2 regions of the Allobosea sp. OAE752 genome follow, and region 2 is predicted to be linked to the other one. Evidence: riboswitches for the same ligand, from Rfam matches in the RefSeq annotation. Region 2 holds a riboswitch; the other holds the start of a gene.

Region 1 (4,205 bases), on a different contig from region 2:
TCGGGAATCCAGTTCGCCGTGTTCATGTCATGGGTGCGGCGGCGGTCGTCGCCGGTGTTCTTCCGGAGATCGAGGAACTCCTCGATATCGACATGCCAGGTCTCGAGATAGGCGCAGACCGCGCCCTTGCGCTTGCCGCCCTGATTGACGGCGATGGCCGTATCGTTCGCGACCTTCAGGAACGGCACCACGCCCTGGCTCTCGCCATTGGTGCCCTTGATATGGGCGCCGAGACCGCGCACCGGCGTCCAGTCATTGCCGAGGCCGCCCGAGTACTTGGCGAGCAGCGCATTGTCCTTCACCGCCTTGAAGATACCGTCGAGATCGTCAGCGACGGTGGTCAGGAAGCAGGAGGAGAGCTGCGGGCGCAGCGTCCCGGAATTGAACAGCGTGGGGGTCGAGGCCATGAAATCGAAGGATGAGAGCAGATCGTAGAATTCGATCGCCCTGCCCTCGCGATCGATCTCGCGGATGGCGAGACCCATGGCGACACGCATGAAGAAGGCCTGCGGCAGCTCGAAGCGGTTGCCCCGGACATGCAGGAAATAGCGGTCGTAAAGCGTCTGGAAGCCGAGATAGTCGAATTGCAGATCGCGCTCGGGCTTGAGTGCAGCGGCGATGCGGGCGATGTCGAAGCGGCCGAGCTCGGGGTCGATCAGCTCGTTCGCGATGCCGGTCTTGAGATAGGCATGGAAGTAGTCGGCATAAAGCACTGACATCTCTTCCTGCGTCGCCTGCTCGGCGCGGCCATGGACGAAGCTCAGTGCCTCGCGACGGAGCTTGTCCAGCAGCAGGCGCGCGGAGACCTTCGCATAGTTCGGCTCGCTCTCGATCAGCGTGCGGGCGGCAAGGATCGGCGCCAGCGCCAATTCGTCGAGCAAGATGCCGTCATAGAGGTTGCGGCGCGCCTCGGTGAGGACCGGCTCGGCCGAGACGCCGTCGAGATCGGCACAAGCCTCGCGAACCACCTTGTCGAGGCGGCCGGCGTCGAGCGGGATAAGCGTCCCGTCGGCGAGCTTCATGTGCAGCAAGGGAGCTGCGGAGGCGACAGGCTTCGTCTCGGCAACCGCCCTCGCCCGCTCGCGCGCCCGCTCCTCGCGATAGAGCACATAGGCACGGGCGACCTTGTGGTGTTCGCCGCGCATCAGGGCGAGCTCGACCTGGTCCTGCACATCCTCGATATGGAAAGTGCGGCCGGTCGCGGCCCGGCGGGTCAGCCCCGCGACGACCTGCTCGGTCATCTCCGCGACGGCTTCGTGGATGCGGCGCGAAGCGGCGGCGTTCGATCCTTCGACGGCGAGGAACGCCTTGGTCAGCGCCACGGTGATCTTCGAGGGATCGAACGGCGTCACCGCGCCGTTGCGGCGAATGATCTGGTAGCCGGGCTCGCTCGCAGCGAGCTTCGACAGTGTCGGCTCTGCGGCTGACGGAGCGGCGGCAGGCCGCTCGGCTTCAATGGAAAGAGACATCGGCATCAACCCCAAATGTTGGGGGCAAAGGCCAGAGCGGTTGCGTCGAGAAGGCGCGCGGCACCACAAGGCCGCGACCTGCCAAGCGCACCACCGGGACACCCCGCCCGAGGACGTATACGAGGTCGCGGCAGGTCTCCTGGCTCACGGGTCAGCGCTCTCGTCCCGTCTTCCCAAGGCCTTGCAGCCTCAGTGACTTAATCCTGGACGTGAACTCGCCGCTTACAGTTGCGGGGGCAGCGCCGGTCTCTCACCGGCTTCCCTCTTAGCTCTCGATCTTGCGATTCGAGAGACCATCGACCACCAGATCTAGTAGCTAAGGGGCATCGCCTGTCAACAGGTCGTGATGCCGCCGTCCGGCGCCTGTGAAGATCGGGGATCACCGCGCGGCCTCCGGCCTATCCTGTTCGTGCTGTTCGGCAATGACGTCGGCTCTGCCTTCGCTTCGGCGAAACCGCGTCGAGCGATGCTTTACGCCTCAAGCGCTAGCGCCCCTTCGCCGCCCGCCATGATCGACGCACGCCCCGTTCCCGAGCTTCGCGCAATTCGCGACCGCCACGAGCTGTCTGCGATGGCTGCCGAGCCGCCCCAGCATATCGCGATGGCGCGTCTCAGGCCGGGTCACACGGTTGCTGTCGGTCGATTTGGCGCCCGGCTGATTTTCCGAAAATATTGCGAGATAAAACCTTCCATTTGACAATGTGTCTTATAAGTACCATGATAGAAACATCGATCTAGGCCGAACGAATTGGCCCCGCGCTTTCATCGCGCACTGCTGACGAACTTCCTGCTCAAATCGAAAAATGCGCTGCACCCGCGGCGCATGAACAATAGCCTTTACAGGAGGTCAGCATGGCCAGTGGCACAGTTAAGTGGTTCAACACCGACAAGGGTTTTGGTTTCATCCAGCCGGAAGACGGCGGCCAGGACGCCTTCGTCCATATCAGCGCCGTGGAGCGTGCCGGTCTGCGCACGCTGAAGGAAGGCCAGAAGGTCTCCTATGAGCTGGTGCAGGACAAGCGCTCCGGCAAGGTGTCTGCGGACAACCTGCAGGCCGAGTGAGCTAGACGCCATCCGGCGCGTCAATCGAGATCAGCGGCGACCGCGGATGTACCGGCGCCCGTTCGATTGAGCGGCGGATAGCCACGGAGGGGTCGGGATCAACCCGGCCCTTTTTGTTTGCATCAGAAGGGAAATTCGAATGCAGGTTCTCGTTCGCGACAACAACGTCGACCAGGCGCTTCGCGTCCTCAAGAAGAAGATGCAGCGTGAAGGCGTGTTTCGCGAGATGAAGGCGCGTCGCGCCTACGAGAAGCCGTCCGAGCGGCGAACCCGCGAGAAGGCCGAAGCCATCCGCCGCGCCCGCAAGGCAGCACGCAAGCAGGCTCAGCGCGAAGGATTGCTGCCGATGCCGAAGCGCGTGGAACGGCCGGCACGGCCCGGCCAGGCCCCCGCGCAGGCACGATAGGCGAGGATTTGGGCCTGGGCTTCAATCCGCAGGATTTCGCCGAGGGCCGGGCCTGCTCGCCAGGCCGAACCGGCGAGGATCGAAGCCGAGCCCCACGCAAGGTTCTGCCCGAAGCCGTTCGATCCATGCAGGAGCGTGCTGCCGGAAAACGCCGCTGACGCCCTGGCGTCCTGCGTTCGAGAAGGAGTTTGCCGATGTCGAGCAACAGAATTCCGCCGGAAGAGGCGCAATTGCGGGCCCAGAGCAGAGCGACGCTCGCAGCGCAACGCCGCGCCGAGGCCGAAACGGCCCTGGAAGCGTTGCGGGTGGAGCAGATCGCCGTCCGCGAACGCACCGCAAAACTGCGGGCCTTGCGGCTCGCCAAGGAAGCCGCCGACGCCGAGGCCGCCGCGGCGGTGCCGCCAGCCAAGACGCGAGCCAAGCCCGCCAAGACCGTTGTTCGGCGGAGAACCGCTTCTTCCTGATCTCCAACCGGAGGATGGCGCGCGAGGCGTTGCCGTCAGTCTTGGTCAGCAACCCGGCAGCCGAACTCGGCCGCCGCTGCGGCAAACCAGGACCAGAAGCTTCCTGCCATGCTGCGTGCGACCATGATCTCGAAGACGGGTCCGTCCGGCCCGTCGGCGAGCCGCCATAGCTGCACGCCGAGATAGGCCACGCTTGTCACGGCGGTCTCGCCGACGCCAAAGGCCGAAGGATGCAGGTCGAGCATCACGCCCTTTGCCAGCAGATCGCGGGTCCTGGGACCCTGAAGCCGGAAGGCGGCGCGCGCATCGCTCTGATCGCTGACAGCGGCATGGGTCGCGAATTCATCGAGCAATGGCTGGAAGCCGTCGCGCGAAGCCGCGCGCAGCAGCCATTGGTCCGGCCCCGCCCAGATCGCGTCATGGACCCCGCCCGATACGATCCTCGGCATCTCCGGCAGCGCGATGCCGAGCCGGCCTTTGACGGCCCGCGACAGGGCCATCGCCGCACCCGGTTCAGCGATCAGGGTCGCCAGGCCGAAACCATCCAGCAGCGTCGCAACGACGCCGGTCTCGCCCTTCGCGCCGAAGGAGCCGGGTTGCGCGATGCCCGCCCAGGCGCTGCGCGGGCGCCATGAGGTCGCGATCTCAGCCATGGAGGCGGTTTCCTTCCGGATCGACGAAGACGGGCGAGCAGATCTCGACGACGATGTCGCCGTTTCGGACGGGATCATAGGCGCGCACGCGCTCGCCGATGCGACCGGCGCCGTTCCGGATCAGGCCGAGGCCGATCCAGTGGTTGAGATG
Region 2 (4,205 bases):
CGAACCCGCCGCTTCCAGCCGCCCTTCATGCAGCAGTGCGATCTCGTCGCAGAACATCGCTGCGAGGTTGAGATCGTGCAGCGCCATGATGCAGGTGATGCCGAGGCGGCGGATGAGGTTGAGGATCGCGAGCTGGTGCTGGATGTCGAGATGGTTGGTCGGCTCGTCGAGGATCAGCTCGCTCGGTTCCTGCGCCAGCGCCCGGGCGATATGGGCCCGCTGGCGCTCGCCGCCCGACAGCGTATGCCAGGACTGGTCGTGCCGCTCCGCGAGCCCGACCCGCGCCAGCGCTTCGTTCACCGCTGCCTCGTCCGCCGTGCTCCAGGATGCCAGCGCGGCGCGATGCGGCGTGCGGCCGAGGCGGACGACGTCGCAGACGGAGAGCTGGATCTCGGTCGTCGCCTGCTGCTCCACGAAGGCGAGGCGGCGCGCGAGATCGCGCCGCGCCACGCCGGCGATGTCACGCCCATCGAGCATGACGACGCCGCTCGCGACATTGCGCAACCGGCAAAGCAGCCTGAGAAGGCTCGATTTGCCCGAGCCGTTCGGACCGATCAGGCCGAGCACCCGGCCGGGCGCCGCCTGCAGCGTCACCCCGTCGATGATCATCCGGCCGGCCGTGCCCCAGCGCACCTCCCGCATCGCGAGCGTCATGTCGGCCCCATCATTTGGGTTTCCTGGCGCGATAGAGGATCAAGGCGAAGACCGGCGCGCCGAACAGCGCGGTGACCACGCCGATCGGCAGGATCTGCTGCGGGATCAGCACGCGCGACAGGATGTCGGCGAGGATCATGAAGATCGCACCGATGACGAGGCAGGCGGGCAAAAGCCGGGCATGGCCGGAACCGACGAGGAAACGGGCGGCATGGGGAATGATCAGCCCAACGAAGCCCACCGTTCCGACGATCGAGACCATCACGGCGGTCATCACCGCGGTCGTGGCGAAGAGCACGATTTTCACCCGCGTGACCGCGACGCCGAGCGAGGCGGCCGCGTCGACGCCGAAAGCGAAGGCGTCGAGCGCCTTGGCGTGCAGCATGCAGATGCCGAAGCCGATGAAGGCGACCGGCGCCGCAATCCAGAGGTCCGGCCAGCGGACGCCGCCGAAATTCCCAAGGAGCCAGAACATCACGCCCCGCGCCTGCTCGGCGCTGGCGAGCGTCGTCACGATCGTGGCGGTCGCCGCGTTGAAGAGCTGCGAGGTGGCGACACCGGCGAGGATGACGCGATCGCTCGCCCCGCCCGCTCCGGTCGCCAGGAGCGCGACCACCGCGAGCGCGGCGCAGGAGCCGATGAAGGCGCCGGCCGAGACCGTCAGCGCCGTGCCGCCGACGCTGACGCCGAGGATCAGCACCGCGACGGCGCCGGTCGAGGCTCCCGCCGAGATGCCGAGAACGTAAGGCTCCGCCAGGGGATTGCGCAGCAGCGCCTGCAGGATTGCGCCTGAGAGAGCGAGCGCGCCGCCGCACAACCCCGCCATCAGCGCCCGGCTGAGGCGATAGTCGAAGATCACGCCCTGCTGGATCGCGCTGACAGGCCAATCGAGATCGAACAGCCCGTTGCCGAGCGCCTTCAACGCCGTCTCCAACGGGATGCGCATCTCGCCGATCGTCACCGCCAGCGCCACCGCGAAGGTGAGCGCCAGCAGCGAAACCAGCGCGACGGCGATCCGCGCCGGCCAGTTCGGGCCGTGGGCTGCGTGGCTCAAGGAGTCAGACCGAAGCCGGCGATCGCCTTGGCGAGCGTCTCGATGCCGTCCACCGTATCGAGCCCGGCGCGGGTCGCTCCGACATCCATGATGACGATGCGATTGTTCTTCACCGCGTCGAGCTTGCTGGCGACGGGGTCGGTTTTCAGGAAATCGAGCTTCTTCTCGATATCATCGGCCGGAAAGCGGCGGCGATCCATCTTCACCGTGACGATGACCGCGGGATTGGCGGCAGCGATGCTCTCCCAGCCGACCAACGGCCATTCCTCATTGGTCGTGATGATATTGCGCGCCCCGAGCTTCGACAGGATGTAGGCGGGCACGCCGTTCCTGCCGGCCATGAAGCCGTCGCCCTTGATGTCCTTGCTGGAGAACCAGACGACGACCGGCACGTCCTTGACCTTTGCATCCGCCACCGCCTGGACCGCCTTCTCCTCGCGCGCCTTGAGCTCGGCGACGAGCGTCTCGGCGCGGTCGGACACGTCGAAGATCTGCCCGAATTCGCGGATGTTGCGATAGACCAGCTCCATCGTGAACATCTGGGTGCGCACACCGTCGCCGCCGCCGGAATTGTCCTTGCCGACGCAATCGGTCGGCGAGACATAGGTGGGCACCTTGACCTTGGCGAACTGATCGCGCTTGCCGACGATGCCGTTGGGGCCGACATGCCATTCGAACATCGCGGTAACGAGGTCCGGCTCCTGCGCGAGAACCGCCTCGAAGCTCGGGTCGTTGTCGGCGAGGCGCTTCACCTTGGCATTGATCGCCTCATAGGGCTTGGCGATGGGCGAGAACCAGACGGCGGTGCCGACGACGCGGTCGCCGAGGCCGAGCGCATAGAGGATCTCGGTCTGCGTCTGGCCGATCGAGACGACGCGTTTGGGCGCGGCGTTGAAGGTGATCGTCTCGCGGCAGTTCTCCAGCGTCAGCGGATACTGGGTCGGCGCTGCGACGGCCGCGCCCGCGGCCAGGCTGCCGAGGAATGCCAGGACGGGCCATTGAAGCAGGCGGACGAGAGGGCGCGCAATCGGCACAGAGGAAGCCTTATATGAAACATTGTTACATTTCTGATAGGGCGAGCGGCGCGCAGCCGTCAAGCTCCCCGCGACAGCGCGGCCGGCGGTCTTCATGAACATGGACTTCATCGCTCCCCGAGATGACGGATGCGGGAGCTGCGCAGGATGCGGACGGATGACGGCCGCATGGCCATCACCGACACACACCTCCGGAACACCCCGTCCGAAAGACGTCTTCGATGACCGGGGCAGGTCTCCTGGCTCGCGGGTCGACGCCGGTTCCGCCCGGCCTTCCCGGCGCGGCACGCGCCAGTGGACGATGGACGGAGAGCTCGCCGCTTACAGTTGCGGGGGCAGCCTCGGCTTTGGCGCAACGCGCCTCACCGAATTCCCTCTTAGCTCCAGGCTGAATCTGGAGAACCTCGATCACGTCCAACCTATAAGGTCGTGCCGCACCGTCAAGCTCGGTTCGGGACCATCATGATCGACGTCGATATGCCGCCGGCACTGTAGATCTGGGGCCCAGGCGCGGCGGCTTCGCAGACCGGTGTGATGTCCGGGCTTTCTCCGCTCGACGCAGCGTCACTGGCCATGTTGCTGCCCGGGTTTCTGGTTCGCCCTGCCAGGAGATCGGTTCACTGCGGGCGTGACCTTCCGGCAGCCAAGATCTCGCTTGCGGCGATTTCTGCCGCGCGGCATCCCGTCTTGATACTTACGTAAGGTAATGTTTCTGAAGGGAGGCCGAGCTGCCATCAGGCGGGAGCTTCCGAAAAGCGAGGCTCATTTCACTTCCCGTGGAGCGGAACGGGGGTAGCTCCAATTCTCCTTAAATATGGTAAGTAACTGATATAAATCAGATTTTTATTTGATCTCTGTCGCCGCGCCGGCGTCGTGAACGCATCGCGTGTCGCCTCAAGGAGCTACTCCCTTTGCGCCGACGGGAACCCCTTTGCTCGCTTCACGGTGCAGTGCACCAAGCGTAAGCTGAATAGTACTGTGGGTTGAGTGAGGGTATAGCCGTGTTGCCGAATGCACAGCTCTCCGCGACAGAATTGCAGGATGCCGCGCAAAGGATCAAGCTCCTGCGTCGGGCTGCGACCGAACATGCTGTGGAAATCGGCCGCGAGCTCCTTCGCGTCAAGGAGCGGCTGCCCCACGGGGTCTTCGTCAAATGGGTCGAAAAGGCGTGCGAGTTCAAGATCAGGACCGCGCAGGACCTGATGAAGCTGGCGCGCGGCGCCGATTCCGATGCGAATGCGAAGCTCGTCGCGCTGATGGTTCCATCGACGCTTCGTGTCTATCTCGCCAAGACGACCCCGCCGGCGGTTCGCACCACCATCCTGCAGCGACTCGAGAACGGTGAGCGTGTGTCCCGCAGCGAGCTGCATTCGCAGGTCGTGGATACGCGCAAGACCAGGATGGAGGCGGTGCAGCGTCCGGCGCAGGAAGGATTCTCCTCGTCGTTTCTTCCCGCGCGCGAG

What was found. Region 2 has a riboswitch for cobalamin ahead of GGC47_RS04910 (ABC transporter substrate-binding protein). Riboswitches for the same ligand answer to the same signal wherever they lie in the genome.
Region 1: it holds a riboswitch for cobalamin, as region 2 does, so the genes downstream of both, GGC47_RS00665 (ribonucleoside-diphosphate reductase subunit alpha) here and GGC47_RS04910 (ABC transporter substrate-binding protein) in region 2, are expected to answer to the same signal.

Annotation. Positions count from the first base shown of each region.
Region 1 covers NZ_JBNPXO010000001.1:150,283-154,487, forward strand. The annotation lists gene GGC47_RS00665 (ribonucleoside-diphosphate reductase subunit alpha) at 1-1,469, opposite strand, end outside; cobalamin riboswitch at 1,582-1,783, opposite strand; gene GGC47_RS00670 (cold-shock protein) at 2,322-2,531, shown strand; gene rpsU (30S ribosomal protein S21) at 2,671-2,937, shown strand; gene GGC47_RS00680 (hypothetical protein) at 3,132-3,401, shown strand; gene GGC47_RS00685 (sarcosine oxidase subunit gamma) at 3,437-4,054, opposite strand; gene GGC47_RS00690 (sarcosine oxidase subunit alpha family protein) at 4,047-4,205, opposite strand, start outside.
Region 2 covers NZ_JBNPXO010000002.1:14,237-18,441, forward strand. The annotation lists gene GGC47_RS04900 (ABC transporter ATP-binding protein) at 1-654, opposite strand, end outside; gene GGC47_RS04905 (FecCD family ABC transporter permease) at 665-1,708, opposite strand; gene GGC47_RS04910 (ABC transporter substrate-binding protein) at 1,705-2,742, opposite strand; cobalamin riboswitch at 2,955-3,164, opposite strand; gene GGC47_RS04915 (DUF3102 domain-containing protein) at 3,744-4,205, shown strand, end outside.